Regions from separate parts of the Brevibacillus borstelensis genome, predicted to be linked through region 2. Evidence: riboswitches for the same ligand, from Rfam matches in the RefSeq annotation. Region 2 holds a riboswitch; the other holds the start of a gene.

Region 1 (7,532 bases), 760 kb from region 2:
GGCAGCGCTTCGCCGGAGAACCGCTCTTCGCGGAACGGGTCTCCGTTCAGATGAAAGCCGTTCTGCTCCCAAAAGCCGGGCTTGTTTTCGTTGGTAAATTCGATTCCCCGCAGCCATTTCACGCTTTTCCAAAAATAGAGGTGAGGCACGATCATGCGCAGCGGCCATCCGTGCTTGTCCGTCAGCGGCTCCCCGTCGAAGGAATGGGCCAGCAGAACGTCATCCCGGTCCAGATCGGACAGAGCCAAATTGGCCGTATACCCGTGGTCGCCGTGCAGCATGACGTAATCGCTCTTCGGCACGATGCCCGCTGCTTTTAGAAAGTCGCGGAACCGGACTCCTTCAAAGCGGTTGTCAAACCGGGACCACCGGGTCACGCAATGAATGTCGCACGTCAGTACACTCTGCGGCATGGCCCGGATTTCCTCGTAGCCAAGCGTCACTTCCCGCTCCACTTCTCCAAACACCCGAAGCGTCCATGTTTGCAAATCGTAGACCGGGACCTCTCCCTCGTGCAGGATCGGAAATCTCTCCGTCAGCACCTGGCCCGGCGGCAGCCTTTTTGCCAGAGCAGGGTCTACAGCCGGCACCTTCATCCGTTTGATACGATCAGCCTTGTTCATCCGAGCCTCTCCCCTTTATGTCGTAAATGAAAATGTTCATACTCCGCTTTATTATCAGCTATCGCGTGCTTTGCTGGCTGGAGCCGGCTGACGAAGCGCCCTTGTCCTTTAAAAAGAACATCGCCGCGATCGTCAGCACATACGGCAGCATGGCGGTAAACTGCGTCGGCAGCGAAAAGCCTTGCAGACGAATGCTCAGCGCGTCCATCAAGCCAAACAGGAAGCTGGACGCGAGGATGCCGAGCGGATGGGCTTGCCCCAGCATCATCGCCACCAGTGCGATAAAGCCGCGTCCGGCTGTCATGCCTTCCGTAAACATCGTCACCTGGCCGAGCGATAGCTGGGCTCCGGCCATCCCGCACAGCACGCCGCACATGACGATCGCCAGCACCTGCAGGCGAGTCGCTTTCAACCCAAGGCTGCGGGCCGCAGTCGCGTTCATGCCGACAGCCAGCACGCGAAAGCCGGTAACGGTCCTGGTAAAGAAAAAATGCAGCAGAACTGCGGCCAAAAAGGCGAAGTACACGAGCGGCGAATGCCCGGAAACGATGTCTCCCAGCACTGGAATGTCTTTGATTAGCGGGATTTGCCACTGCGGCAGTCCGGCCATGTCCTTGTCGTAAAACGCGCCCTTTACGTCAAAAACGGCACGCAGGGCAAACGTGGTCAGCCCCAGCCCGAGAAAGTTGATCGCGACGCCGACGACGATCTCATTGGCCCGTAGACCGATCGTCATGTAGGCAAACAGCAGCGAGAACAGAACGGTTACGAGAGCTGCAAACAGCAGCGCCAGCAGCAGGCTCCCGGTAAAGTGATTGCCGACGATGGCGGAAAAGGCGCCAACCAGGATCAACCCCTCCAGACCGACGTTGAAAATGCCGACGCGCGAACAGAGCGCACCGCCCAGGGCTGCGAGCAAAATAGGCGTCACCATGCGGATGGTGGAACTGACGAGGGACCAATCAAACAGCTCCATGAGATTCCCTCCTCTTGTTGTTGCGATTTTTCCACCAGTCGTAACTGAATTTAGCTGATATAAACAAAATTAAAACAGCTTGAATCACACTGGCCAGTTCAAGCGGCACATCCGTATTCCGCTCCACTCCCATGGCACCTGTCTGCAGAGCCGCGAGCAGCAAGGAAGTAAACACAACGCCAATCGGGTGAGAGTTGGCCAGCAGGGTCGCCATCAGCCCGGTCCAGGCGAAGTTCGGAAGCGTCAGGGCGCCTTCCACATACCGATAATGCGAGCCCAATACCTCGACAGTCCCGGCCAATCCGGCCAGTCCGCCGCTGAAAAACATGCCGGTCAGCATCACCCGAACTCTGTTCACTCCGCCATAGCGGGAAAAGAACGGGTTTTGCCCGAGCATTTTCACTTCGTACCCGAACGGAGTATAGCGAATGACGAAAAAGATCAGAAGAGCAGCAGCCAAGGCAAACAAAAAGCCTGCATGGACGCTCATCCCGGCGAACAGCTTTGGCAGCCAGACGCTTTTTTCCAGCATCGGGGTCTGGGCCATGGCAGCGGACCCGGTTTTGTCCTGGAACGGCTCGCTGACGAGATACCCTGCGAACAAAACGGCGACATAATTGAGCAGCAGCGAGGAAATCAGCAATTGAATCCGAAAGCGCGCCTCCAAATACCCGGCAAAAAGCGACCACAACCCTCCGGCAAGCACGCCCGTTACCAGAGCGGCCACCATTTTGACGAAGCCGGGCGCGGGCAGATAAAGGGCCACCAACGTCGCACTGATCGCTCCCGTTACCATCTGTCCCTCGGCCCCCAGATTGAATACCCCGGCGCGAAAAGCGAGCGACAGTCCCAGTCCGATCAGCATGATCGGCGTGGCCCGGGCCAGCGTGGAGGTCAGGAAGTAGAAGCTGCCAAAGGCTCCCTTCCACATCTCTTGATACGTACCGATAATCGATTCGCCCACGGCGGCAATGACCAGCGCACCTGTCAACAGGCCGATGATCACTGCCAGCAGCGGCTGAACCAATGACTTACATAGCTGCTTGACTGCTGCCATACACGCTTCCTCCCGCCATCAATACGCTGATTTTCTCCTCTGTCGCTTCCGAGCGTGTCAGCTCCCCGGCGATCCTCCCTTTGTACATCACCAAAATCCGGTCGGACAGCGCCAGTATTTCTGTCAATTCAGACGAGACGAGCAAAATGCCGTCTCCATTGTTCCGCTTTTCCAGCAGAGCCTGATGGATGTATTCCATCGCGCCGATGTCAACGCCGCGAGTAGGCTCGGCCGCGATCAACAGTGGTGTATTCTGTCCCAGCTCGCGGGCGACAATCAGCTTTTGCAGATTGCCCCCGGAGAGGTTGCCTGCCTGCTCTTTCAAATGAAGAGAGCCTGTCTTGATCGCAAACCGCTCGACCCACTCTTCCACGACACGGCGGAATTTGCTGCGCAAAACGACACCGCGGCGCATGTACTCCGGCTTGCGCTGATAGCCCATCAGCGCGTTTTCCTCGACGCTTTCCCGCTTTGCTGTCCCCCACAGGTAGCGGTCTTCGGGAATGTGGGCCAATCCTGCCTCGCGAATCGCTGCCACCGACTGGCCAGTCACATCCTTTTCTCCGAGATAGACTTTCCCTTCCGAAACAGCCCGCAGGCCGGTCAATGCCTCCAAAAGCTCGGATTGCCCGTTGCCGGAAACCCCGGCGATCCCGACGATCTCCCCGTGGTGAACGGAAAACGTCACGTCGTCTACGAGCGTTTGTTTTTCCCGGACGCTCAGGCCCTGCACCCGCAAAAGCGGCTTTCCTTCCAGGCGGACCCGGTCACTGAGCTGCTGAAGCTCGCGGCCTACCATCATACGGGCGAGGTCGTCCGCATTGGTTTCGCTTCGGGAAACGGTTCCGGTCACGCGCCCCCCGCGCAGGACAGTGACCCGGTCTGCCACCTCCATGACCTCCTGGAGCTTGTGGGTAATCAAAATGACGCTTTTGCCGCTTTCGGCCAAATGGCGGATCGTCTGCAGCAGCTCCTTTACCTCCAGCGGCGTGAGCACCGCAGTCGGCTCGTCCAGCACGATAATATCTGCACCCTGGTAGAGCACCTTCAGGATTTCTACCCGCTGCTGCTCCCCTACGGAGCAGCTGGATACCTTGGCGTTCTCGTTGATCGGTATCCGGTATCGCTCACTGAGCGAGCGGACTGCACTCGCCGCTTCTTTTCGCTGAAACAGCCCTTTGCTCTGCGGTTCGTAGCCGATCACGATATTTTCCGCAACGGTAAAGTCGGGAAACAGCATGAAGTGCTGGTGAACCATGCCAATCCCGTGGCGGATCGCATCCTCCGGGCCGCGAAAGACGACGGGCTTGCCATTTACTGCGATCTCTCCGGCAGTGGGCTGCTCCATACCGTACAGCATGCGCATCAGCGTGGTTTTGCCCGCTCCGTTCTCGCCGACGATCGCATGGACCTCCCCCTCTTTCAACGTAAACGAAACGTTGTCATTGGCGGTAAAATCGCCGTAGCGCTTGGTCATGCCCCGCATTTCCAGTCGGTTCTCCACCTTTTCCCCCTCCCTCTTTTGTCTTCCCGGTAGAGCAGGAAACCGACTACGCTCATGTAGCCGGTTTCCGAATCAGCGCTCTCGCTATTGTTTCAGCGGGTCTGTCACGGTTCTCGTCCCCGCGACGATCTCATCCTTGATCGCCTTTACCTTGCTGACGACTTCTTCTCCAATGAACGGGTTCAACGGAGTCGGGCTGTCATGCGTAACGTAGGTCACGCCGACGCCGTTCTCCTTCAGTCCGTAGGCGACGACACCCGGCTTCAAGCTGCCGTCCACAAATGCCTTCACCGTTTCATACACAGCGGAGTCCGTTCCTTTCAACTGGGACAGGACGATATGCTCAGGGTCGATGCTGGTCCGGTCAACGTCTTGTCCGGAGGTGTAGAAGCCTTTTTCCTTGGCTGCTTCAAACACGCCAAGATCTCCTACAGCCGCTGCGCCGTAAATAAAGTCCGCTCCTTTGGAAGCCTGCAGCAGCGCCAGCTCCTTCGCTTTTGCCGGGTCGCTGAAGCTGCCGACGTAGTTGATCTGCACTTCTGCGTTCGGGTTGGTCGCCTTGAGCCCTTCCTGAAAACCGACTGTCCATTTTTTCAGGATCGGAATGTCCATTGCTGCGACGATCCCTACCTTGTTGCTTTTGGTTGCCAAACCGGCAGCCGCTCCGACCAGGTATGCAGCCTCTTGCTCGCGGAACATGACACTGCGGACGTTGGGCAAATCAACTTGCGTATCGATGATGGCGAAGGTGCGGTCAGGATTTTCTGTCGCTACCTTTTTCAGCGCATCCTCGGCTTCAAAGGAAGACGTGATGATCAAATCGTATTGCTCGGCCACTGCCACGCGGATATTTTCCTCGATAGCCCCATGGTCTGTGGATTCAATCGTCTTGACATCCACCCCGAATTCCTGGGCGGCTTTCTTCGCTCCATCGTCCATCTGCTGGAAGAACGGGTTAACCCCGATTTTCTCGGGCAGCACCAGCGCGATCCGCTTTTTCGCTGTTTCTTGTCCGCCTGTCTGGGCTTGTCCCTTGTCTTCGGGGGCGCTGCTGTTTGTCGAGCACCCGGCAGCCAGCACAGCAAACGTTGTTAATGCCAAAAGCAATTTTTTCATGGTGTCCTCTCCTATCACTAGTCCGCACAACAATATTCGTTTTTATTATATACACACGAAAGAAGTGCGTTTTTTTATGAGCATAAAATAATTAAAACACGAATAATATTATATTATTTAAAATTAATATTCGCCAATAACCTCCTTTGTACAAAGAAAAAACTCTTCCCGGAGGAAGAGTTTGCGGTATATCGCCAACCTCTTCCTCATCTCTCAAAATCCAAATGGATTTTGTAGGAATTGGCACCTTTCTGTGCACGTGTGCACAGTGGTTGCCGGGCTTCATCGGGCCAGTCCCTCCGCCGCTCTTGATAAGGTAAGGTGAAACTATTTAATTGATATTGAATTCATTCTAGCAGATCAATTGAAAAATGCAATTCTTTTTTCTGCAATTTCAAACATTACGATTATCGCTGAAATGATTGCTGCAGCTTTGTCGACAAGGCGTTCAGCTCGCCGAGCTCCTCGGTAATCTCCCGCACCTTTTGATGCTGGTTCTCCGCCGTCGCAAACAATTCCTCCAGGTTGGCAACAGACTCCTCGGTGACCGCTGTAATCGTAGACATCTCGGCCGCCACTTCCCCGGAGCGCATTTTCACGCGATCCATGCTCGTCCGCACATGCTCTACGGCCTCGAGGAACGCTTCCATGCCTGCACGAACCGTCTCGATAGACGCCACTGTCTCTACCGCCAGCTCCTGCCCCTTTGCTACCGACACTTCGCCCGTGCTCATATGCTTCACCGCATTTTCACTTTCTTGATGCAGCGACTGCAAAATTCCGGCGATCTCCTGCGTAGCCGTCGCGCTTTGCTCAGCCAGCTTGCGCACCTCGTCCGCCACGACGGCGAAGCCCCGGCCGTGCTCACCCGCACGAGCCGATTCGATCGCGGCATTGAGCGCGAGCAGGTTCGTCTGTGTCGCGATCTGGTTGATCGTCTGGACGATTTCCTCGACCTTGTTGGCTTGCTTGTTCAGCTCGCGGATCGTCGAAGACGCCACATTGACCGCCTGAACGATTTGCTCCATTTGCTCGGAAAGCTCGCTCATCATGCTGATGCTTCCTGCCAAGCGGCGGCTGTTCTGATCCGCTTCCGCCTTCATGACGGCCGCTTGCTCGTTGACAGTCACAATTTCCTGGTCGATCGACTGCACTTCTTCCTCGATTTTGACAGTGGAATTGGCTTGGGATTCCATTCCGGTCGCCACTTCCTTGAAGGCGACCATCATCTCGTCCGTGTTGCGCCTTGTCGTCTCGGCATGCTCATGGACATGCACGGATGTGCGCTCCACCTGCTCTGTTACCATCTTGATATTCCGCAGCAACTCTTCCAGGCGCTGCTCTTTGTTTTCGGCTTCCCGTCTCGCGCTGTCCGCTTTTGCAAGCGACGCTTGTCCAGCCAGACAGAGATAGGTGAGCCCCGCGATCATCAGCACGAAAGCGACAATGCGAAGCAGCAAATTGACTTCCGAAAAATGGCCGTCAAACAACTGGTAAGAACCGGTGTAAAATCCGATTAATGTCGCCGCAACCTGCATCGCCCCCGCCGATACAATCAGCTTCCAGTCCAGATAGGCTGCCAAAAAGCCCAGGACGATGAACGCGAGAAACGAGATTTCCTGAAACGGTGTATAGTGGTCAAATGCAATCGAGTAATAGAGAAGACCAATTCCGACCAGATACCGGATCAAGTAGCTGTCCTTGCGAATGAAGTACAACGGAGAAACGATCAGTGTTGCCAGCAAGCCTGCGGAGGTGACCTTCCAGAAGTTCACATCCATCTGATACGCGATCCAGCCTGCAACCCAGAGATGATTCCATAAAATAAAGATCATAAAGCCTTCTTTGTTCGTCAAGGTGTTGCGGACCAACTGAAACATATGTACCCCCTCTTGCCTGTCGTACTTGCGAAATGCTCTTGATGCCATTATAGACTGAGAAAAGTCCCAGCGACTACGAATAATGTAAGAATGTGTGAAAAAAGTTCCATCATTCGACTGGTTCTGAAGATGCACAACTGGTCGTTTTCGGCCTCGCATGCTGGCCAAACAATCTGCTGTCGAATTTCGTACCCATGCCCGCCACTCCCCTATATGCAATGCAAAAGCAGGTGCCCCGCTGTCTGCTTGAGACTTTGGAGCACCTGCTTTTTCCGATTTATAGACTATGCTACTGCAACGATTTTTTGATGATATTACGGGCGATCCATACGCCTGCAGCCCCGGCCTGTGCCAGTCCGCGCGTAATGCCCGCACC
Region 2 (7,532 bases):
ACGCTGTCAACACTCTTTTTTGTTTTTTGCCAGTCGGCTGATCCTCGGCCTTACCAGCTGTTTTGCTGTCCGCTTGCACTCGGACGATTCCAGTTCCACCAGTCAATTTGTCCTACGAATGCGGCGGTGATGGCAGCTTCCTGCTTCAGCTTGAGCAGTTCCTTGGTCGGACCGGTGACGACGATTCCATACGTTTTGATACCGTTTTTCTCCAAATACCGATAGCGCTCGTCGATCTTCAATCCTGATCTGCTGTTGAACAGGCTTTGTCCGATCGACCTGCTCAGCCTCTCCTGCTCGGCGAGGTATTTCATCTCCTCCACGTACGCCCGGGTGCGGCGATCTGCTTCGCCATTTACCTGAATCGGTCCCGGTCCATAGTCCAGCCCATGTTCGGAAAAACCCCAGACGTCACCGGCCGAAAGCAGCAGCACGCCTTCTTTGGCATCCTCATGCAGCACCTCCTGTCCGGTATCCACGGCCAGCCAGGTAAGGTCCAAATTATACGGAGCCAGGAAAGCGTACATTTCCTCCAGGCTCATAAACCGGTCAAAGGAAATCGCCAGTTGCGATACCGTCCCCTCCGGCAGCATTTCAAGCGTCTTCCACGCGGGCTCTCGTCTGAAAGAGGTATCCTCCTGCAGCTTCGTCTGAAGCGGGAACAGGAAAAACAGATTTTTCTTCCGAACGCCGTCGTTCCATACCGGGCGGGAGGATACTTTGGTAAACACATTCGTAGTCTCGAAATACCCTGGCTGCTGACGGTCGCCCCCCACCTTTTCGCGCAGCTCCATTTGAATGCTGCCATAAAAAAGGCCAACCTGCGCGCCGCTGCTGCCTGCTACGATCCCCGGCTGAGTGAAATTCACCAAATCCTTGGAGACGCGAAACATATCTTCATACAGCGACCGGCCAATCCAATAGTTGACAAACAACAGGACAAAGCCGATCAGCAGCGAGATCCCCACCGTGTAGGCGGCGTTGGACAGCCTGCTCTTCCACTTTCCCCAGCGGATGATGGAGCGCTGCTTCTCCTCCGGCAAAAAATCCGCGGCTTTGTCTTCCGGTTCTGTCTGCATCAGCCCGCCTCCCAGCAAAAGCTCCTCCAGTCGCTCCGCATACTCCGGGTCGTCTGCGAGACGCTGCCTCAATCGCGCTGTCTCCTCAGCGCCAAGCTCCCCCCGCAGATAAGCGAGAAGGAGCTGATCGCGCTCCCGGCTTTTTTGCTTATGATCCTCCAGCTTGCCGTTATCCGCCATGTTGACCGTCCCCCCACCATTTTCGCATCTTCAATCGTCCCCGGTAGATCGACCGCTTCACATCGGCCACATCGATGCCGAGGACGTCGGCTATTTCCGCATAGCTGAGCTTTTCCGCATGAAGCAGCAGCACCTGTCGCTGTTTTTCCGGCAGCCCCCGGAGAACAGTCTGCACGAGGGCCGCCGTCTCCCTAGCCAGTGCCGCCGATTCCGGACTGACCGCCGCCTGATCCGCCTGCTCAGGCAAGGTGTCGATCAGTTGAACAGGCCTGCGCTTTTGCTTGCGGTGCCAGTCGATAAACGCGTGGTACGCTACCTTGAACAGCCAAGGACGCACTTTTTCTCCCCGATAGGTATCCAGGTGCTGAAAGGCACGGAAAAAGGTCTCCTGCGTCAGATCCTCCGCCCAGCCTGCATCGCCGGTGAGCTTGCGGAGGTAGCGGTATATGTCATTGACGTGCAGGCGGTACACATCCTCCACTCCTGCCTTTCCCATTCCTTCACACCCTTTCACCTGATACCACGCCTTTTTTTAGAAAAAGTTCCACCTGCAGCAAAATTTTTAATGCTCAAAACAAGGGTTGACTCCCGAAAAGGAACAGCATATCATGGGGTTATCGCAAGTCAAATGCATACTGTACATGAAACTCTTATCGCGAGCTGGCTGAGGGACTGGCCCTATGATGCCCGGCAACCGGCGCTTACCCTGCAAGGGGGGCGAAACGGTGCTAATTCCAACGGTGAGAGTCGAAGCCGCTGACGAAAGTCTGCCACTTCGACCCTGAACCGAGAGATGAGAGGAGACGAAAACGTTATCGGACGAAAGCGCCTCCCCTCTCGAAGGGGAGGTTTTTTTGCGAGAAAAGGAGGTTTCCTCATTGAGCGAACAACGCATCCTCGTCACCTATTTGACTCAGGCAAAGGACTTGCAAAAAAAGGCGGAAGCGATCGCCGTCGGGATGACTGTCGGCAGTTGGACCGATCTGCCCGCAGCCAAGCAGGCAGATTTGAAGCCCTATTTGGGTGAAGCTGTCGGCGCCCAGGTGCTCGATACCCTGGAAAACGGCGAAAGCCGCGGATTGATTACGATCAGCTACCCGGTTCGCAACTTTACCGCTGACATTCCGTCCTTGTTGACAGGCGTCTTTGGGAAACTGTCCATGGACGGAAAAATCAAGCTGATTGACATACAGTTTCCGGAAGCGTTTTTGGCCGCTTTTCCCGGCCCGAAATACGGCATCTCAGGCATCAGAGATCGGCTCGGAGCGCATAATCGCCCACTCTTGATGAGCATTTTCAAATCCTGCCTCGGCCTGCCGTTTGACGATCTGAAAACCCAGTTTCGGGCACAGGCTCTGGGCGGCGTTGACCTAGTAAAAGATGACGAAATTTTCTTTGCCGATGACCGTGCTCCCTTTCTGGAACGAATCCGGGCGTTTAAACAGATTGCCCGGGAAACAGAAGCGGAAACAGGGAAACCGGTTCTGTATGCGGCCAATCTGACCGGGCCGGTCACCGACTTGACCGAACGTGCCAAGAGAGCTGTGGAAGCCGGCGCAGACTGCCTGCTGTTTAACGTGCTTGCCTTTGGCTACGATGCCCTGCACCGACTGGCTGCAGACCCGGATGTTCAGGTGCCGATTATGGCCCACCCGGCGCTCGCCGGAGCCTACTATCCGTCGCCCGACTACGGTATTGGGACACCGCTGCTCCTGGGCAAGCTGATGCGCTTGGCTGGCGCAGACCTGGTGCTCTTCCCATCGCCGTACGGAAATGTGGCGTTGAACAAAGAAGAAGCGCTCAAGCTGGCGGAGCATTTGACCGAACCGACCGGAACTTTGCGCAAATCATTTCCGGTACCGTCTGCGGGCATCCATCCCGGCCTTGTCCCGCAATTGTACGAGGATTTTGGCCTGGACCAGGTGGTCAATGCCGGTGGGGGCATTCACGGCCATCCAGGTGGTGCGACGGCAGGCGCCCGAGCGTTTGTCGCAGCGATCAACGCAGTCGTGGCAGGACAAACGCTGGAGGACGCTTCCTCCGAATCTGCTGAACTGTCACAGGCTTTGCAGAAATGGGGAACAAAATGATGACCAAGCCACTCGTGCTGTTTTGCGATTTTGACGGAACAATTACGGAAAAAGACAATATTGTCGCGATTATGCGACGTTTTGCTCCGCCTGAGCGGGAAGAGTTGATCGAGCAGATTCTCACCCAAAAGGTGTCGATCCGCGAAGGTGTCGGCGCGTTGTTCAAGCTGATCCCATCCGAGAAAAAGCAGGAGATCATAGACTACATCGTCAAAGAGGCGACGATTCGCCCCGGATTTGCCGAATTCGTCCGCTTCTGCCGGGAGGAAGGCATCGAGCTGTTGATCACCAGCGGCGGCATTGACTTTTTTGTCGAGCCGATCCTTGCCCCGTTTGCACTCGATGTGCCGATCTATTGCAACGGCAGCGACTTCAGCGGACCGCGCATCACGATTACCTGGCCGCATGCGTGCGACGAGCATTGCGACAACAACTGCGGCATGTGCAAAACAGCCATTATCCGCCGCTACGATCCAGAGCGCTACTACCGCGTCGTCATCGGCGATTCGATCACCGATCTGGCCGGAGCCAAAATCGCCGACTTTGTCATTGCCCGTTCGCTCCTGGCTCAAAAAAGCGAGGAGCTGGGGCTGCCCTTCAAGTCGTTTGCGACGTTCCACGACGTCATCGCTATCTTGCAGGAGCTGAAACGCAGGCAGGAGGTACCATCATCATGACGATTACACTTGAACAGCGCTTGGACGCTTTTCGCCGCCTGGACGAAGCCAAGCTGACCTTTGCCCGCCGGGACTGGTTTCCCGGCACCAGCGGCAACCTTTCGATCAAATTGAGCGACGAACCCTTGCAATTTGCCGTGACTGCCAGCGGCAAGGACAAGACAAAGCTCTCGCCCGAGGACTATCTGGTCGTAGACGGCAACTCTCAGCCGGTAGAACCTACAGCACTCAAGCCGTCAGCAGAGACGCTGGTCCACGCTGTCGTCTACCGCGTCATTCCTACGGCAAAAGCATGCTTCCATGTCCACACTATCTGGAACAACCTCATCTCTGAGCTGTACTTCGGCCAGCGAGCCTTTTCCATACAAGGACAGGAATTGATCAAGGGGCTCGGCATCTGGGAAGAAAACGCCCGCATCACCGTCCCGATTGTCGAGAATTTTGCCGATATTCCGACGCTCGCTTCCGCCATCGAAAAAGTCATTACGCCCGAGGTTCCCGGCGTGCTGATCCGCAACCACGGCATTTACGCCTGGGGCGACAGCGACTTTGCGGCGAAGAGGCACCTGGAAGCATTTGAATTTCTGTTTGAATACCACGCGCGCTGGCTGCAGCTTCGCCAAGCCGCTGTGGCTGCTCCATAAACAACCACCCCAAGGAGGCCTGTAACATGGCAAAAGTACGCTTTCACGACAACAACGAGTATTTGACCGGCGAGAGTGTCATCTCGTTTTTGGACACGCAGGGAATCATTTACGAGCACTGGGGCGTTGACCGTCTCGACGAACAGCTCAAGAGCAACTACAGCCCGACCGATGAAGAAAAGCAGCAGATCCTCGACGCTTTTAAACCGGAAATCGATGCGATCAGCGAGCGCCGCGGCTATTTGACCGCTGACATCATTGTCCTGTCCGACAAGACACCGAATCTGGATGAATTGCTGGTCAAATTCAAGAACGAGCATCACCACACAGATGACGAATGCCGTTTTTGCGTAGACGGCCACGGCATTTTTGCCATCAAAGGAAAAGACGACCGCTACTTCGATGTGGAAATGGAGCCGGGCGACCTCATCTCCGTTCCTCCGAACTATCGCCACTACTTTACATTGATGGACGACCGCAAGATCAAGGCGATCCGCCTGTTCGTCACTCCTGCAGGCTGGGAAGCGATTTATTAATTTACGGATAACAGAAAGAGCCCTCTCTTGAGCTTGGCGGATTGGCCGCATCCGGCAATTCCGCCTTGCTCAAGAGAGTTTTTTATTCCGTAATGCCAATTCCTTTGATAGAGATAACAGGCTTGACCCGCACCTCTGCTTTGGCAAATGCCGCCGGCCAATCATCCTGAACCTTTTTCCATTCCTTGTACTGGTACGCCCGGGCGTACACCCCGAAGCCGACAGGATCTACCTTTTGTTTTTGAAATTGTTTGATCAGGTCGGCGTACTTTTGGGCCAACTGCTTCTCAATCAACTGTTCCAGTTTCTTGTATTGCTTTGCCGGTTCAACCGGGAACATTTGCTCCGCCAGGGAGATTTCCATTTGCAATTCTACATCAAATCGAAAACGGTTGTCGCGGTATCCGGTTTTTACTGTTCTGGTTACATCCTTCACAAAGAAGGAGACCCGCGGCTTGATTACTTTCTGCTGATCTGATTGCCCTGGCAACGGCACTGTCAGCGTCATTTCTCCCTGCAATTTGTGGATGAGAATCTGAAGCAGAATGGTATCTTTGGGAAGGAGCAGCGTGACGTATTTCCCTTGGTGGTCCAACAGAGCCGTACCCATGACCTCTACAACGCTATTTCGCTCTTTGAACTCCGTTATAGAGGGCGTCATTCCCTTCTCAGCCATCATGCGGTGAAACTCCTGCGTCGTTGTCTTGACCGTCAAATTCCGGCGGTTGGCCGTATCGAGCAATTGGGTTAAATGAAGTGGCAGCCGCGGTTTATCCGCAGGATTCAAATGAAAGACGGAATGCACGGGACCATCTACTACCACGACGCGAGAGTTAACCGTCATTCGCCCGTCCCTGTAGAGAGTGTCGAGCAGCGAAAACCAGTCGGGATGCTGCAACAGCCGCTTGCCCAGAACGATGAGCTGGATTTTTCCTCCTACCGTCAGGGCCGTCACGAGCGCATCAAACCTTTTGGTCGACTGGCGGATACTATCGGCTCTTACTCCGTACTCCTCTACCTTCTTTTTCGCGTCTTTGCTGAATACAGGACTTGATACGTAGAACAAGAGCTCATTTTTTTCGCTCAGGTCTATCCCCGCCATGAGCGCCAAGGTGACATCCTCCAGATTTCGCAAATCAGCGCATCCCGGCAGTATGGCCAACAGCATTGTCAGGATCAGGAAGTGCAATCGCCGGATCATGGCATCCTCCTCTGCCGGTATTTGTGAAACAGGCGCTCATACCCCCACAAGAAAAAGGGAACAGCATATCCGAAAATCATCCCTGCTTTGCTCCATGTTTCCCCCAGCTTTCGAATATCGAAAAAGGAAGGGGTGTAAAACATTGTCACTGCTACGAGCAAAGCCATAAAGCCAAGCAGGTATTTTTTCTCATTGGACTTTTTGAACAACCGGCCTGCTCCAAAAACCGTAAAGTACATGTACGGCATCCAGGTTGTCGAAATGATAAACAGATAGAAAGCAAGAAACAGGATGTCGATCCTTTCCAGAAACCGGTATTCTACCCCTTTCCACATGCTTAAAACAGGCCAGATAAACTTTGTGATTTGATCCGGGCTGAAGATGACATAAGCAATCAGGGTGACGAACAGAAACAGAAGCATCGATAGCGTATTGGCAATGACAATTCCAACAGCGGCAAACTGTTTCTTTTGCAGATGCGGGTACAGAAAAAAGGCCAGCTCAAAGCCTAAAAAGGAGAGAATCGTGGTTGGCACAGCCTTCAGAACAGGTCCCCAGCCCTCCTTCAAAACGGGCAGAAGATACAGATACTGAGGCTCCTTCAGAGAAACGATCAAAGCGATCGGCACCCATAGGCTTAAGTAAAAAATCAATTCCGCATACCGCGCCAACGTCTTTACTCCTTTGCCGACCAAAAACAGAACAGGAATCAAAAGCAAAATCATGATCTGATAAAAAGGAGTGAGCGGCAGGAGCCAAACCTTCAAGATGCCGCCCGTATTGGCCAACACAGTAGTGGCAGCGTATGCGCAATAGAGCACAATCACCGCGATCAGGCACTTCCCCAGCCATTTTCCAAAGAATAGTGGCATCAGGTCAATGATGGTGCATTCCGGATACCTCTTCATCGTGTTGACAATGATCAAGCTGGCCATAATCGCGGCAAGCCATCCGAGAATAATCCCGATCCATCCATCCGTACCGGCAATTTCCGCTACATCGCGAGGGATGGTCAAAATGCCGATTCCTACCTGGGCTCCATGGATAAAAAAAATGTATTGGAGGACAGTAATCTGTCGGGTCGCGTATGGGTTCACTGTCCTTCCTCCCCCGAGCCGGATGTAC

What was found. Region 2 has a riboswitch for S-adenosylmethionine ahead of V5G20_RS06100 (2,3-diketo-5-methylthiopentyl-1-phosphate enolase). Riboswitches for the same ligand answer to the same signal wherever they lie in the genome.
Region 1: it holds a riboswitch for S-adenosylmethionine, as region 2 does, so the genes downstream of both, V5G20_RS02685 (BMP family lipoprotein) here and V5G20_RS06100 (2,3-diketo-5-methylthiopentyl-1-phosphate enolase) in region 2, are expected to answer to the same signal.

What each region holds. Positions count from the first base shown of each region.
Region 1 covers NZ_CP144922.1:562,001-569,532, reverse strand. Annotated here, with positions in the region: gene V5G20_RS02705 (sulfite oxidase-like oxidoreductase) at 1-623, opposite strand, end outside; gene V5G20_RS02700 (ABC transporter permease) at 682-1,599, opposite strand; gene V5G20_RS02695 (ABC transporter permease) at 1,586-2,656, opposite strand; gene V5G20_RS02690 (ABC transporter ATP-binding protein) at 2,631-4,160, opposite strand; gene V5G20_RS02685 (BMP family lipoprotein) at 4,245-5,276, opposite strand; SAM riboswitch class I at 5,480-5,594, opposite strand; gene V5G20_RS02680 (methyl-accepting chemotaxis protein) at 5,684-7,156, opposite strand; gene V5G20_RS02675 (NAD(P)/FAD-dependent oxidoreductase) at 7,446-7,532, opposite strand, start outside.
Region 2 covers NZ_CP144922.1:1,322,897-1,330,428, reverse strand. Annotated here, with positions in the region: gene V5G20_RS06110 (anti-sigma factor) at 51-1,259, opposite strand; gene V5G20_RS06105 (RNA polymerase sigma factor) at 1,249-1,755, opposite strand; SAM riboswitch class I at 1,907-2,059, shown strand; gene V5G20_RS06100 (2,3-diketo-5-methylthiopentyl-1-phosphate enolase) at 2,138-3,349, shown strand; gene V5G20_RS06095 (2-hydroxy-3-keto-5-methylthiopentenyl-1-phosphate phosphatase) at 3,349-4,026, shown strand; gene V5G20_RS06090 (methylthioribulose 1-phosphate dehydratase) at 4,023-4,670, shown strand; gene V5G20_RS06085 (1,2-dihydroxy-3-keto-5-methylthiopentene dioxygenase) at 4,697-5,206, shown strand; gene V5G20_RS06080 (Ger(x)C family spore germination protein) at 5,289-6,407, opposite strand; gene V5G20_RS06075 (GerAB/ArcD/ProY family transporter) at 6,404-7,504, opposite strand; gene V5G20_RS06070 (spore germination protein) at 7,501-7,532, opposite strand, start outside.